Regions from separate parts of the Frigoribacterium sp. PvP121 genome, predicted to be linked through region 1. Evidence: predicted binding sites of a transcription regulator. Region 1 holds the regulator's gene; the other holds the start of a gene.
What was found. Region 1 encodes HrcA, which represses chaperone genes, less so after heat shock. Its sites were predicted from a motif close to TTNGCACTCGNNNNNNNCGAGTGCNAA; they were not measured.

Region 1 (7,233 bases):
CGAGACGAGCTCGTCGACGAGGCCCCGGGCCCGGGCGACCGACGCCGCCGGCCCCTCGAGGCCGACCTCGTTGCCCCGCACGAGCACGCGGACGTCGGGGTACTGCTTCTCGACGGTCTTGAGGAGCCGGTCGTGAGGACCGAGCAGCTGGACCATCGCGACGCCGTCGACGGTGATGTCGACCCGGGTCGCGCCCTCGGCGCGGGCGTCGGAGCCGGTGGACGGAGTGTCGCTAGTGGGCAAGGGTGCCTTCCTGGAGGAGTCCCCCGAGCACGTGGGCGTGCACGTGGAACACGGTCTGCCCGGCCGAGGGGCCGGTGTTGAAGACGAGCCGGAACTCGCCGCGGCCGACCGAGAGGTCGGTGCCGTCGTCGGAGCGGAAGACCGCCGGGTCGGCCGACAGGGCGGAGGCGGTCGCGACGATCTCGGCGAGCAGCTCGGGGTCGCCCGCGGCCAGCTCGGCGACGTCGTGCCACCGCTCGGTCTTCGGGACGACGAGGAGGTGGACGGGAGCCTTGGGCTCGACGTCGCGGAACGCGATGACCCGCTCGTTCTCGAAGACGATGTCGGCCGGGATCTCGCGCGCGACGATGCGGCTGAAGACGGAGGGCTGCTCGGAACTGCCGGGGGCCTGGCTGGTCTGGTCGTCGGACATGCCGCTCATCGTACCGGCGGCCGGTGACACCGGCCCGACGTCGGCGACGGAGCCGCCTACCAGCGACCGAGCCGCACGCTGAGGACGGCCAGGGCCGCCGGGCCCGCCGTCGAGGTCCGCAGCACGCTGTCGCCGAGCCTCGCGAGCGTGGCGCCCGCGTCGATGAAGAGGGCGAGCTCGGCGGGCGAGACGCCGCCCTCGGGGCCGACCACCACCGTGACGACCGAGCCCGCGCCTCCCTCGGGCGGGAGGTCGACCGCGGAGAGCGCGAGGTCGGCCGTCGGCTCCAGCACGAGCACGGGGCCGAGCGCCGTGCGGGCCGCGAGCTGCTTCGTCGTCGCGAGGTCGAGCACCTCGGGCGCCCAGGGCCGGATCGCCTGCTTCGTCGCCTCGCGGGTGATGGCGCGCCAGCGGCTCGTGCCCTTCGCGACCTTGGCGCCCTCCCAGCGCGACACCGACCGCGACGCCGACCAGGGGACGACCTCGTCGACGCCGAGCTCCGTCGCGGCCTGGACGGCCAGCTCGTCGCGGTCGCCCTTCGCGAGGGCCTGGGCCAGCGCGATCCGCACCCCCGGCCGAGGATGCGCGGTGACGGTGGCCGCCACCAGCGACAGCCGGTCGCCGGTCGCCTCCGTCACCTCGCCCCGCACCACCGTGCCGCGGCCGTCGCCGAGCGTGAGCTGCTCGCCGACCCGCACCCGGCTGACCGTGACGGCGTGCCGCGCCTCGGCGCCGGTGACCGTGACGGTCGACCCGGCCGCCGCCTCCGTCAGGTCGTCGACCAGGTAGAAGTGCGCCACGATCAGAAGTTCAGGAACCGGTCGCGCAGCTTGCCGAAGAGGCCCTGCTGGAACTGCGAGAGCTCCGGCGCCTGCTCGCGACGGCCGGCGGCGAACTTCTCGATCAGCTCGCGCTCCTTGTGGCTGAGCTTCGTCGGCGTCACCACCTGGACGCCGATCTTGAGGTCGCCGCGGCCCGTGCCGCGGAGCTTCGTGACCCCGCGGTCGCGGACGGTCAGCACGTCGCCGCTCTGCGTGCCCGGCTTGAGCTCGATCTCCACCGCGCCGTCGAGGCCGTCGAGTGTCGTCTCGGTGCCGAGGATCGCGTCGGACATCTGCACCTCGAGCGTCGCCAGGAGGTCGTCGCCGTTGCGGCTGTACGTCTCGTGGTGGCGGACCTTGACCTCGAGGTACAGGTCGCCGTTCGGGCCGCCGGCCTGCCCGACCTCGCCCTGACCGGGCAGCTGCAGGCGGAGGCCGGTGTCGACGCCCGCGGGGATGTCGATGGGGATGGTGCGCCGCGCGCGGACGCGGCCCTGGCCCTGGCAGGTCGGGCACGGGTTGGGGATGACCGTGCCGTAGCCGCGGCAGGTGCCGCAGGGGCTGGACGTCATGACGTTGCCGAGCAGCGAGCGCACCTGGCGCTGGATCTGGCCCGAGCCGTGGCAGATGTCGCAGGTCTGGGGCGAGGTGCCGGGCGCGCAGCAGGAGCCCGAGCAGGTCTCGCAGAGAACTGCGGTGTCGACCTCGATGTCGCGCTGCGTGCCGAAGACGATCTCTTCCAGGTCGACCTCGAGGCGGAGCAGGGCGTCCTGGCCGCGCTCGCGACGCGACCTCGGCCCCTGGCGCTGACCGCCGCCTCCCCCGCCGCCGAAGAAGGCGTCGAAGATGTCGCCGAAGCCCGCGGCCCCGCCGCCCCCGCCGAAGCCGGCCTGCGGGCCGAGGTCGTAGCGCTCCCGCTGCTGGGGGTCGCTGAGGACGTCGTACGCGTGAGTGACGTCCTTGAACCGCTCGGACGCCTCCGGGCTGGGGTTGACGTCCGGGTGCAGCTCGCGGGCGAGCCGGCGGTACGCCTTCTTGATCTCCTCCGGGGTCGCCGAGCGGTCGACTCCGAGCACGTCGTAATGATCTGCCACTGGTTCTCGTCTGCCTCTGGTGTGCGTCTGCGCTCCGCGGGGCCGCGGGGCGGATGTCTGGGTGGGATGTCTGCTGGTCGTGTGTCGTGTCTGGGGGTGGAGTCGGTGGTCGGGGGCCGCAGGCCGGCGCCGGCCCTCGTCAGCGCTCGGAGAGCAGGGACGAGAGGTAGCGGGCGACCGCCCGGACCGCCGCCATGTTGGTGGAGTAGTCCATGCGCATCGGGCCGAGCACGCCCAGGCGGGCGATCTCGCTGCCGGACGACGAGTAGCCGCTCGCGAGGACGGACGCCTGCGAGAGCCCGAACGACTCGTTCTCGCGGCCGATGCTGGCGGCGACGTCGACGGCGTCGAGCTGCATCTCGCCGAAGAGTCGGAGCAGCGCCACCTGCTCCTCGATGGCCTCGAGGACGGGGTAGAGGTTGCCGCTGAAGTCGTCGCCGATGCGGACGAGGTTCGCCGCGCCCGCCATGACCAGGCGGTCCTGGCGGCCGGTGGCGAGCTGCTCGACGAGGCTCGCCACGAGGAGCCCGACGGTGGCCGCGCGCTCGGGCTGGTGCTGCGCCGGCAGGTCGGCCAGCGCCGTCGCGGCGGCGCTCAGGGCAGCCCCGCCGACGAGCGCGTTGAGCGAGGAGCGGAGCTCGCCGAGGAAGGACTCGTCGACCGGCGCGGGGAGCTCGACGACCCGCTGCTCGACCTGGCCCGTGTCGGTGATGAGCACCGTCATGACCCGGCGCTCGGCGAGGCTGACGAGCTCGACGTGGCGGACGCGGGCCCGCGAGAAGGAGGGGTACTGGACGAGCGCGACTTGGTTCGTCAGCTGGCTGAGCAGGCGGACGGTGCGGCCGAGGACCTCGTCGAGGTCGGTGGAGTCGCCGAGGAAGGTCTCGATCGCCTGGCGCTGCGCGGCGCTGAGCGGGCGGAGGTCGGCGAGCTGGTCGACGAAGAGGCGGTACCCCTTGTCGGTCGGGACGCGGCCGCTCGAGGTGTGCGGGGCCGCGATGAGCTCCTCCTCCTCGAGGAGGGCCATGTCGTTGCGGATGGTCGCGGCGGAGACGCCGAACTGGTGCCGCTCGACGATGGACTTCGAGCCCACGGGCTCGCGGGAGGCGACGTAGTCGTGCACGATGACGCGCAGCACCTCGAGCCCTCGTTCCGAGACCACCGCACACCTCCTCATCGCACCACGGGCCCGCTGCGCCCCGGGGGCGTCGACACGGACCGGCTGGCACTCGCCGTACCAGACTGCCAATGCTACGCCACCGGCCTGGCGGCACCTACTCGCGCCGCGCCTCCCTGTCCTATGCTCGGCGTGACGGACACCGGACCGCGCGGTCCGGTCGACGCCCTCGGGCACCGGCCCCACCGGGGCGGGAGGCCGTCACCTCCGACCACGACGAACCAGGTGAGCAGATGACCGACACCCCGCCCGCAGAGCCGCACGACCCCTACGCCAAGCAGCCCGGCCAGGGCGGCCCGGCCGGCCCGACCGGCCAGCCCGGCCCGCCGCCGTACGGCCAGCAGGCGCCCGGCCAGCAGGCGCCGCAGGGCGGCCCGCAGCCCTACGGCCAGCAGCAGCCGTGGGGCCAGCAGGCCCCGGGCGGCGGCGCCGGCTACCAGCAGGCCGGCCAGCCCCTCCGCCCGGAGGACGAGAAGCTCTGGTCGACGCTGATCCACGTCGGCGGGATCCTCTTCGGGTTCATCCCGGCGCTCGTCGGCTACCTCGTGCTGAAGGACCGCGGCCCGTTCATCCGCGAGCACACGCGTCAGGCCCTCAACTTCCAGATCACGATGACGATCGCGAGCGTCGTCGGCGCCCTGCTCTGGATCGTGCTCGTCGGCTACCTCATCTCGGCTGCCGTCGGCATCGTCGTGATCGTCTTCAGCATCCTCGCGGCCCTCGCCGCGAACAAGGGCGAGTACTACAAGTACCCGCTGACGTTCGAGTTCATCAAGGCGTAGTCCGCCGACGCGACCACGTCGCCGCACCCGCCGAGGCGCGTCTCCCCCCGGGGAGGCGCGCCTCGCGTCACGCCGGGAGCAGCCGGCTGACGACGGCGTCGGCCATCAGGCGCCCGGTGCGCGTCAGCTCGACGCGGCCGGCGAGGGCGGCGCGGCCGTCGATCCAGCCGTCAGCGATGAGCCCGGCGATCGCCGCCCGGCCCGTCGCGTCGAGGTCGCTCGTCGGCAGGCCGTCCCGCGTGCGCACGGCGAGCAGCACGCGTTCGACCCGGCGCGTCTCGTCGTCGAGGGTCTCCCGCCCGGCGCCGGGCGACTCCCCCGCGGTCATGCGCTGCGCGTAGGCGGCGGGGTGCTTGACGTTCCACCAGCGGACCCCGCCGACGTGGCTGTGCGCGCCGGGCCCGACGCCCCACCAGTCCTGGCCCGTCCAGTACGACAGGTTGTGGCGCGACCGGTGCTCGACGCCCCTCGACCAGTTGCTCACCTCGTACCAGTCGTAGCCGGCCTCGGCGAGGCGAGCGTCGGCGAGCTCGTACATGTCGGCGGCCGTGTCGTCGTCGGGCTGGGCGACCTCGCCGCGGCGGATCTGCCGGGCGAGCTTCGTGCCGTCCTCGACGATCAGGGCGTAGGCCGAGAGGTGGTCGGGCTCCTGCGCGAGGGCGACGTCGAGCGACCTCGTCCAGTCGTCGAGGGTCTCGCCCGGCGTGCCGTAGATGAGGTCGAGGCTGACGTCGAGGCCGGCCTCCCGGGCCCAGGCCACGACGAGCGGAATGCGCTCGGGGTCGTGGGTGCGCTCGAGCGTCGCCAGCACGCTCGGCACGGCCGACTGCATGCCGAAGCTGACCCGGGTGAAGCCGGCGGCGGCGAGGGCGCGCAGGTACTCCGCGTCGACGCTGTCCGGGTTGGCCTCCGTCGTGACCTCGGCCCCCGCCTCCAGCCCCCAGGTGTCGACCACGGCGTGGAGCATCGTCGCGAGGTCGGTGTGCGGCAGCATCGTCGGGGTGCCGCCGCCGAAGAACACGGTGGAGGCGCGGCGCGGAGGCAGGCCCGCCCGCTCGAGCACACGGCCGGCCTGGGCGACCTCGGCCACCGCCTGCGAGGCGTAGTCGTCACGACGGGCCCCGCGCAGCTCGTCGCCCGTGTAGGTGTTGAAGTCGCAGTAGCCGCAGCGGACGCGGCAGAACGGGACGTGGAGGTAGACGCCGAGGTCGCGGTCGGCGACGCCCTCGACCACGGAGGCGGGCAGGGCTCCGTCGGCGGGGGCCGGGTCGGCGACGGGGAGGGCTCCGGGCACCGTCAGTGGCCCGGACGCACGTCGCGGACCTCGTCGGGACCGTGCCGGCGCGACTCCTCGTCGTCCGCCGCGGCCTCAGCGGCGGCCGTGAGGTCGACGTCGTGGACGCTCGGCACGGACTCGCCCTGGTCGCCGGTCTCGTCGTTCTGGCTGAGGGCCTGGAGGTAGCGCTTCGTGTAGAGCGTCTGCGTGCGCTTCATGAACGGCGACACGAGACGCCAGCGCCACGTGCTGGGGCGCGAGAAGGCGCGGATGGTCAGCCAGACCGAGCCGTCGTCGGTCTGGTCGACGATCCAGCTCTCTTCCCCGCTCTCGGGGTGGCCCTCGAGCGTGCCGTAGGCGAAGCCCTTGCGCTTCGGCTCGTCGACGACGTAGACGACCCGGACCGGCGCCTCCACCTGGCGTCCCCAGGCCGAGATGACGAGCGTCGCGGTCGTGCCGGCGGTGAGGAAGGGCGTTCCGTCGGGCGCGTAGCGCGACTCGTCGGGGCGCTCCTCGCTCCAGTGCGCCGGGTCGACCGGCTCGCCCGACTCGTCGAACGTCACCGGCACGTAGCCGGTGTCGTCGGCGGGCGGGACGTCGTCGACGCGCACCGTGATGCCGCTGCGCTCCTGGATCTTCCAGGTCAGGGCGGCGATGCAGGCCGCCTCGAAGCGCGCGTCGCCGTGGCCCACCCGGGTGCGGTACTCGACCGGGGTGAAGCCGACCGGCGGGTACTGCATCAGGTCGGCGGCCTGGGTGGCCCCGACCTCGCCGTAGGTGGTCCGGGTCTCGGTGTGGGTGGCTCGGCGCATGGGGCTACTTCTTGTCCTTCTTCTCCGTGTCGCCGGAGAGGGCGGCGATGAACGCCTCCTGGGGGACCTCCACGCGACCGATGGTCTTCATGCGCTTCTTGCCCTCCTTCTGCTTCTCGAGCAGCTTGCGCTTGCGGGTGATGTCGCCGCCGTAGCACTTGGCGAGCACGTCTTTCCGCATCGCTCGGATGCTCTCGCGCGCGATGATGCGCGCGCCGATCGCGGCCTGGATGGGCACCTCGAACTGCTGGCGCGGGATGAGCTCGCGGAGGCGCCCGGTCATCAGCACGCCGTAGGCGTACGCCTTGTCGCGGTGGACGATGGCGCTGAAGGCGTCGACCTGCTCACCCTGGAGCAGGATGTCGACCTTGACCAGGTCGGCCTCCTGCTCGCCGGTGGGCTCGTAGTCGAGGCTCGCGTAGCCGGCCGTCTTCGACTTGAGGCTGTCGAAGAAGTCGAAGACGATCTCGCCGAGCGGCATCGCGTAGCGGATCTCGACGCGGTCCTCGCCGAGGTACTCCATGCCGAGCAGCGACCCGCGGCGCTGCTGGCAGAGCTCCATGATCACGCCGACGTAGTCCTTCGGGGCGAGGATGGCGGCCTTCACCATCGGCTC
Region 2 (7,233 bases), 1.9 Mb from region 1:
ACGACCGTGCTCTTCGTCGAGCACGACATGCACATGGTGCGGCACATCAGCGACTGGGTGATCGTCATGGCAGAGGGCAAGGTCGTGGCCGAGGGCCCGGCCGACACCGTCATGGACGACCAGGCCGTCATCGACGCCTACCTCGGCGCGCACCACGACACCGACCTCGGCGACGACTCGCTGCTCACCGACGAGGCGTTCGACCAGATCGAGGAGGAGGTGGCGGCGGAGGACGCGGCCCGCGAGGGCGACCCGACCCGCGCCTCCTCGACCACCACCGCGGGCGGCGTCGCCGGGCGCGACCTGCCGGGCTCGCCCGACCCCTCCACCCCCACCGCGACGAACGCGGCCGACGACCAGCAGAGCGGAGACAGGGCATGAGCGCCTCGACGACGGAGATGCACCCCGGCACCGAGAAGTTCGCCGGCACCGAGCCGATCATGAACGCCAGCGGCCTCGTGGCCGGCTACCTGCCGGGGGTGAACATCCTCAACGGCTGCGACCTGGTCTGTTACCCGGGCGAGCTGATCGGCATCATCGGCCCGAACGGCGCCGGCAAGTCGACCCTGCTCAAGGCCCTGTTCGGCCTCGTGAAGATCCACGAGGGCAGCGTGACGCTCGGCGGCGAGGACATCACGAACCTCAAGGCCAACAAGCTCGTGCAGGCCGGCGTCGGCTTCGTGCCGCAGACGAACAACGTCTTCCCGTCGCTGACCATCGAGGAGAACCTGCAGATGGGCATGTTCCTCCGCCCGAAGGCCTTCGCGGAGCGGCTCGAGTACATCTACGACCTCTTCCCCGTGCTCGGCGACCGTCGGGGCCAGCGCGCTGGCTCGCTCTCGGGCGGAGAGCGCCAGTCGGTCGCCATGGCTCGGGCGCTGATGATGGACCCGAAGGTGCTGCTGCTCGACGAGCCGTCGGCGGGTCTCTCGCCGGTGCGCCAGGACGAGACCTTCATCCGGACCCGCCGCATCAACAAGGCCGGCGTCTCGGTGATCATGGTCGAGCAGAACGCCCGCCGCTGCCTGCAGATCTGCGACCGCGGCTACGTGCTCGACCAGGGCCGCAACGCCTACTCGGGCACCGGCCGCGAGCTCGCCGACGACCCGAAGGTGATCGAGCTGTACCTCGGCACGCTCGCGAAGGACGTCGACGAGACGCACTGAGCCCGGCGCCGAGCGCCCCGAGGGCCCCCACGCTGCGGCGTGGGGGCCCTCGGGCGTCGTGGGGGGGGCTCGTGTGACGGGAGGCTCGTGCGGCGGGGGGCGCTGGGCCTGCGGGAGGCGCGGTGCCGGTCCCGCGCACACCGCGCCTCCCTGCGGCCCTCGCTGCGGATCGTGGCCGGTGCGGCGGGTCGGCGTCACTCCCGGCGGGCCCGCGCCGGCCCGCCCCGGAGGACACCGACCCGCCGCACCCGGGGCTCTGCCGTGGAACGCGAGCGATCCGTCGGGCGCCGACGCAGGAAGGCGGGCCGCCGAACCGCCGCAGCACGGATCACGCTCAAATTCGAGAGCAGGGGGCTGGAGGAGGCGCGGAGTCCGTCCCGCGCACACCGCGCCTCCCGCAGCAGGCCCTCGGTGGTGGACCGTGGCCGAAGCGGCGGGTCCCCGTCACCCCCGGCGGGTCAGCGCCCACCCGCCCAGGAGGACACGGCCCGCCGCACACGCCTGCACCGCACCCCGGGCACCGCACACGGAGAAGGCCCCGACGCCGGAGCGTCGGGGCCTTCAGGGTGCAGCAGGTGCCGCGGTCGGGCTAGTCGCCCGCGGTGCCCTCGACGGCCGTCTGGTAGACGGGCTTGTTGTCGCCGTCGAACTGGTAGATGCCGATGAAGGCCGACGACGGGTCGTTCTTGTCGTCGAACGGGCCGATGCCGGAGGGGCCGGTGTAGTGGATGTCGCCGCCGCCGTCGAGCGCGGTGACGCACTCCTCGAAGGTCGAGCACTCCGTGCCGTCGGTCGCGCCGGAGACCCCGGCCATGTTGGCCTGGATCGTGCCGGCGTCGGTGCCGCCGCCCTTCACCGCGGCGAGCGCGGCGAGGATGGTGGCGTCGTAGGACTCCTGTGCGTACGAGTAGTCGGCGAGGGGGCTGCCGGCCGTGCGCTGGTAGAAGTCGCTGAAGCGGGCCTGCAGGTCGGTCGACGGGAACGCGCCGGGGATGGTGCCCTTGGCGCCCTCGAGGGTGCCCGGGTCGAAGTCCTCGCTGTAGTCGGCCGTGTTGCCGTCCGACATGTAGACCTTGCTCATGTCCCAGCCCTGCGAGACGAGCTCGGGCACGATCGACGCGGTCTCGTCGAAGGCGAGGATGACGATGGCGTCGGGGTCGGCGCCGATCGCCGCGGTCACCTCGGACGAGAACGTGGTCTGGCCGGGCGGGAACTCCTGGCCCTCGCCCTCGGCGCCGTAGACCACGGTGCCGCCGGAGGACTCGATCGAGGCCTGGGTCGAGTTGCGGAGGCCGGTGCCGTAGGTGTCGTTGAAGACGATGAACGCGACGTTGGCGTTGCCGTCGTCGACGATCTGCTGGCCGAGCGCCGAGCCCTGGACGGAGTCCGGCGGCGCGGTGCGGAAGTAGTACGACGAGTAGCCGCTGAGGTCGGTCGCCGTGTTGGCGGGCGAGATCTGCACGATGCAGGCCGCGGTGATCTGGTCGATGACGTTCAGCGTGACGCTGGAGGACTCCGCGCCGATGGCGACGGGCACCTTGGCGTCGATCAGCTGCGTCGCTGCGGCGCTCGAGACGGTGAGGTCGTTGCTGTCGCCCGAGTCGGTGCTGGGGTCGATCGTGACGTCCTGGCCGAGCACGCCGCCGGCGGCGTTGATGTCCTCGACGGCGAGGCCGACGCCGGACTCGGCGGGCGGGTTGAGGTACGCGAGGGTACCCGTGCTCGGCAGGATGGTGCCGATGCGGAGAGCGTCCTGGCTGGGGCTGCTGGGCGCCTCGCAGGCGGCAGCGGGGTCGGTCTTCGCCGACGCCGACGCGCTCGACGAGGAGGTGTCGTCGCTGGGCGTCGAGGTGGACGAACAAGCGGCGAGGAGGACGGAGGCGGCTCCTGCGAGCGCCAGAGCCTTCAGCCCTTTGGTGGATCGGATCATCCGTGGTCCCTTTCTGGAAGCGCGTGCAGCCGGACCGCCACTAGGCAGACGGTCCTCGCGATTGAGAAGAAACTAGGGCTCGATTGTTTCCGGCGCGTGTTCTGGTCGTCACTCAGGGGTTTCGTTAGCAATTCGTGACATGCCCTCAGGAGGCGCGGTGCGGGCCCCCGACGGGGGTCACGCCACAGCGGGCCTCGGTCGCGCCCGGCGGCTCGCCGACACCATGTCGACGGTCAGCACCACGAGGGCGACCCAGACGATCGCGAAGCCGACCCAGCGGCTGGTCGGCATCTGCTCGTGCAGCAGGACGACGCCGACGACGAACTGCAGCACCGGTGCGAGGTACTGGGTGAGCCCGATCGTCGCGAGGGGCAGCCGTCGGGCAGCGGCCGCGAAGAGCAGCAGCGGCACCGCGGTGACGACGCCCGAGCTGATCACCGTCAGCGTGTGCAGCACGCTCACCGAGCCGAACACGACGCCGCCGTCGACGCCGGTCGCGGCGATCACGACGAGGGCGACGGCCGCGACGGGCGCGACCGCGAGGGTCTCGAGGGTGAGGCCGCTGACGGCGTCGACCCGTCCGCCCATCTGCTTCTTGACGAGCCCGTAGGCGCCGAACGAGAAGGCCATGATCAGCGACGCCCACGGCACGCCGCCGGTGCCGAGGGCGATCACGACGACCGCGACGGCGCTGAGGCCGATGGCGGCCCACTGGGCGGGCCGGAGGCGCTCCCGCAGCACGACGACGGCGAGCAGCACGGTGACGATCGGGTTGATGAAGTAGCCGAGGGCCGCCTCGACCACGTGCCCGGCGAGCGTCGCGACGATGAAGGTCGTCCAGTTGACGACGATGAGCACGCCCGCGAGGGCCATCGGCGCGACGACGCGCCCCTGGCGCAGCAGCGCGAGGAAGGCCGGGAAGCCCCGTGTGACGGCGAGCAGCACCAGGCAGAACGCCAACGAGAAGAGGATGCGCCACGAGACGATCTCGAACGGACCGGACGGCGACATGAGCAGGAAGAAGATCGGCAGCACGCCCCACAGGCCGTAGGCGCTGACCGCGTAGGCGAGGCCGGAGCCGGCTCGCTCGACGGGGCTCGAGGCCCGGACCGGCCCGCCGGGCTCGACGGAGGCGGAGGAGGCGCGGGCACGGTCGTCGGTCACGTCACGACTCTAGGGCGAGCCCCCGTCGCCGACCGGCCCGGTGCTGCCGTCGACCGTGCCGCTCCTGCCGATCTCGCGCACGGCCCGGTCGTCGAGGCGCGCCCCGGGCACGACGAAGGCCCCCGCCGTGTGGCGGGGGCCTCCGGGTGGAGCAGGGTGTCGACCGACTAGCGGACGATGACGGCGAGCACGTCGCGGGCCGAGAGGACGAGGTAGTCCTGGCCGTCGTACTTGACCTCGGTTCCGCCGTACTTGCTGTAGATGACCTTGTCGCCGACGGCGACGTCGAGCGGGACGCGGTTGCCGTTGTCGTCGATGCGACCCGGCCCGACCGCCACGACCTCGCCCTCCTGGGGCTTCTCCTTGGCGGTGTCGGGGATCACGAGGCCGGAAGCCGTGGTCTGCTCGGCTTCGACCTGCTGGATGACGATGCGATCTTCGAGCGGCTTGATGGAGACCGACACGGTTGACCTCTGCTTTCTCGGAACTTCGTAGAACGTGGGGTGGCACTCACCACGTGCGAGTGCCAGGAACAACTGTAGGGGCCCGCTGGCACTCGGTCAACACGAGTGCCAGCGGCACGGCGCCGATGCGCGAGACTGGAGCCCATGGACACCACCGAGCTGCTCGAGATCCTCTCGCCCGAGGGGCTCCGGCTGCTCGACTCGCTGCCGGCGCGGCGGAGCGACGACGACGTCGTCGGCACGGTCGCGGCGCTCCGCAAGCAGGGCCACTCCCCCGCGCTCGTCGCCGCGGTGCTGAGCCAGGCGCGGCTCCGGGGGCGCGCCGTCGCCAAGTTCGGCGACTTCGCCAGCCGCATGCTCTTCACGGAGGCGGGCCTCGAACAGGCCACGCGCCTCCCCGTGGCCGCCCGGCACGCCGGCCGGTTCCGCGCCGCCGGGGCCCGGCGGGTCGCCGACCTGGGCTGCGGCATCGGGGGCGACGCGATGGCCCTGGCGGCCCTCGAGCTCGACGTGCTCGCGGTCGAGCGCGACGAGGTCACCGCCGCCGTCGCCGCCTACAACCTCGCCCCCTGGTCGGGCGCCCGCGTCGAGCACGCCGACGCCGCCGACGTCGACCTCGCGGGCGTCGACGCCGTCTTCCTCGACCCGGCCCGGCGCACGGCCGGGCACAGCGGCACGAAGCGCCTCGCCGACCCGGCCGACTGGTCGCCCTCGCTCGACGTCGCCTTCGGGCACGCCGAGCACCGCCCGACCGGAGTCAAGCTCGGCCCCGGCATCGACCGCGAGCTGCTGCCCGCCGACGCGGAGTGCCAGTGGATCTCCGTCGACCGCGAGGTCGTCGAGCTCGGCGTCTGGTTCGGGGCGCTCGCGCGGCCCGGCGTGGGGCGGTCCGCCCTCGTGGTCACCGCCTCCGGCACCGCCGAGCTCACCGCCCCCGCCGACTCCGACGACGTGGAGGTGGGCGATCTCGGCGAGTGGCTCTACGAGCCCGACGGCGCCGTCATCCGGGCCCGCCTGATCGGCGACCTCGCCCGGAGCCTCGGCGCCCGGACGGTGAGCCGCGACATCGCCTACCTCACCTCTGACACGCCGGTCGAGACGCCCTTCGCCCAGGTGTTCCGCGTGGTCGAGGCCCTGCCCCTCGACGAGAAGACCCTCAAGCGCGAGCTGCGCGCCCGGGGCGTCGGCCGCCTCGAGATCAAGAAGCGCGGGGTCGACGTCGACCCCGCCGCGTTCCGCAAGCGCCTCTCGCTGCAGGGCACGGGCTCGGCGACGCTGGTGCTGACGCGGGTCGCCGGGCGGCACACGGCCCTGCTCTGCGAGCGCGTCTGACCCGCACGACGACGGTCCCCGCACGACGACGGCCGCCGCACCGAGGTGCGACGGCCGAGGTCGTCAGGAGGCGCGGGCCGGGCGGTGAGCACCGCCTCCGGCCCGCCTCGGGTCAGTACCCGTAGTAGCTGCTGTCGGCGACGCTGCTGAAGAAGGTGGCCCAGCCGATCCAGACCACGATCGCGAGGCCGATGCCCGCGTAGCCGACGATCAGGCCGGTCAGCCAGAACCCGCGCGAGCGGGGCTCGCGCTTCTGGGCGATGTGGCCGAGCACGACGCCCGCGATCGAGAAGATGATCCCGGCGCCGAAGGTGACGACGAGGATCGTGATGAAGGCGCCGAAGATCGACCCGATCATCGCGAGCAGGCTGAGCACGCTCGACGGCTTGGTGGGGCCGGCCGAGGCGTAGGGGGCGTAGGGCGAGCCGTAGGGATGCTGCTGCGGGGCGCCGTAGGGCTGGCCGTACTGCTGCTGCGGCTGGCCGTACTGCTGCTGCGGCTGGCCGTAGGGGCCGGGCTGCTGCGGCTGACCGTACGGGCCCTGCTGCGGCGGCTGCTGCCCGTACTGCCCCTGCTGCGGCTGCTGCCCGTACTGCTGCGAGCCCGGCTGGCCGGGCGCCGCCGGGCCGGACGGCGCGGCGTAGCCGGGCCGCGGCGGCTGGGGAGCACCGTACGGCGCGGACGCGGGGGCCCCGTAGGGAGCCGACTGCGGGGCACCCTGCGCCGGCGCGCCGTAGGGCGCCGACTGCGGAGCACCCTGCGCCTGCGCCGGGGCACCGTAAGGCGCGGACTGCGGGGCACCCTGCGCCGGGGCACCGTCCGGCGCCGGCTGCGGGGCGCCGTACGGCGCCGACGGCGCACCGCCCTGCGCTGAGCCCGGCTGGGGCGCCGCGAACGGCGACCGCTGCGGGGCCGGCGTCTGCCCCGGGGCGACGAACGGGTCGTGGGCGGGGCGCGCGGCGGGCTGCGAGGCGGCGCCGGGGAAGGAGGTGGGGGGCAGCGGCGGCGACTGCTGGTCGCCCGCGGGTGCGGGCGGAGGCGTCGGTGCCGAGGCGGGCGTCGGCCCGGACTGCGGTGCGCGCCCGGACTGCTCGGGGGTGGTGTCGTCGGTGGCCATCAGGAGCCTTTCGCGTGCGGGCGGCGGAGCATCGGTGGAGTCGCGGTGCGGTGTCGCAGA

Region 2: a site for HrcA is predicted at 4,810-4,836, ahead of groES (co-chaperone GroES). Genes of this name have one in related genera too.

Annotation. Positions count from the first base shown of each region.
Region 1 is NZ_JAFIBR010000001.1:2,123,724-2,130,956, reverse strand. It holds gene JOE43_RS09920 (PhoH family protein) at 1-243, opposite strand, end outside; gene JOE43_RS09915 (histidine triad nucleotide-binding protein) at 233-655, opposite strand; gene JOE43_RS09910 (16S rRNA (uracil(1498)-N(3))-methyltransferase) at 712-1,455, opposite strand; gene dnaJ (molecular chaperone DnaJ) at 1,458-2,570, opposite strand; gene hrcA (heat-inducible transcriptional repressor HrcA) at 2,710-3,732, opposite strand; gene JOE43_RS09895 (DUF4870 domain-containing protein) at 3,981-4,529, shown strand; gene hemW (radical SAM family heme chaperone HemW) at 4,597-5,823, opposite strand; gene JOE43_RS09885 (DUF1990 family protein) at 5,826-6,617, opposite strand; gene lepA (translation elongation factor 4) at 6,622-7,233, opposite strand, start outside.
Region 2 is NZ_JAFIBR010000001.1:270,356-277,588, forward strand. It holds gene JOE43_RS01220 (ABC transporter ATP-binding protein) at 1-381, shown strand, start outside; gene JOE43_RS01225 (ABC transporter ATP-binding protein) at 399-1,166, shown strand; gene JOE43_RS01230 (ABC transporter substrate-binding protein) at 1,756-3,096, opposite strand; gene rarD (EamA family transporter RarD) at 3,274-4,260, opposite strand; gene groES (co-chaperone GroES) at 4,428-4,724, opposite strand; gene JOE43_RS01245 (class I SAM-dependent methyltransferase) at 4,869-6,056, shown strand; gene JOE43_RS01250 (DUF4190 domain-containing protein) at 6,169-7,173, opposite strand.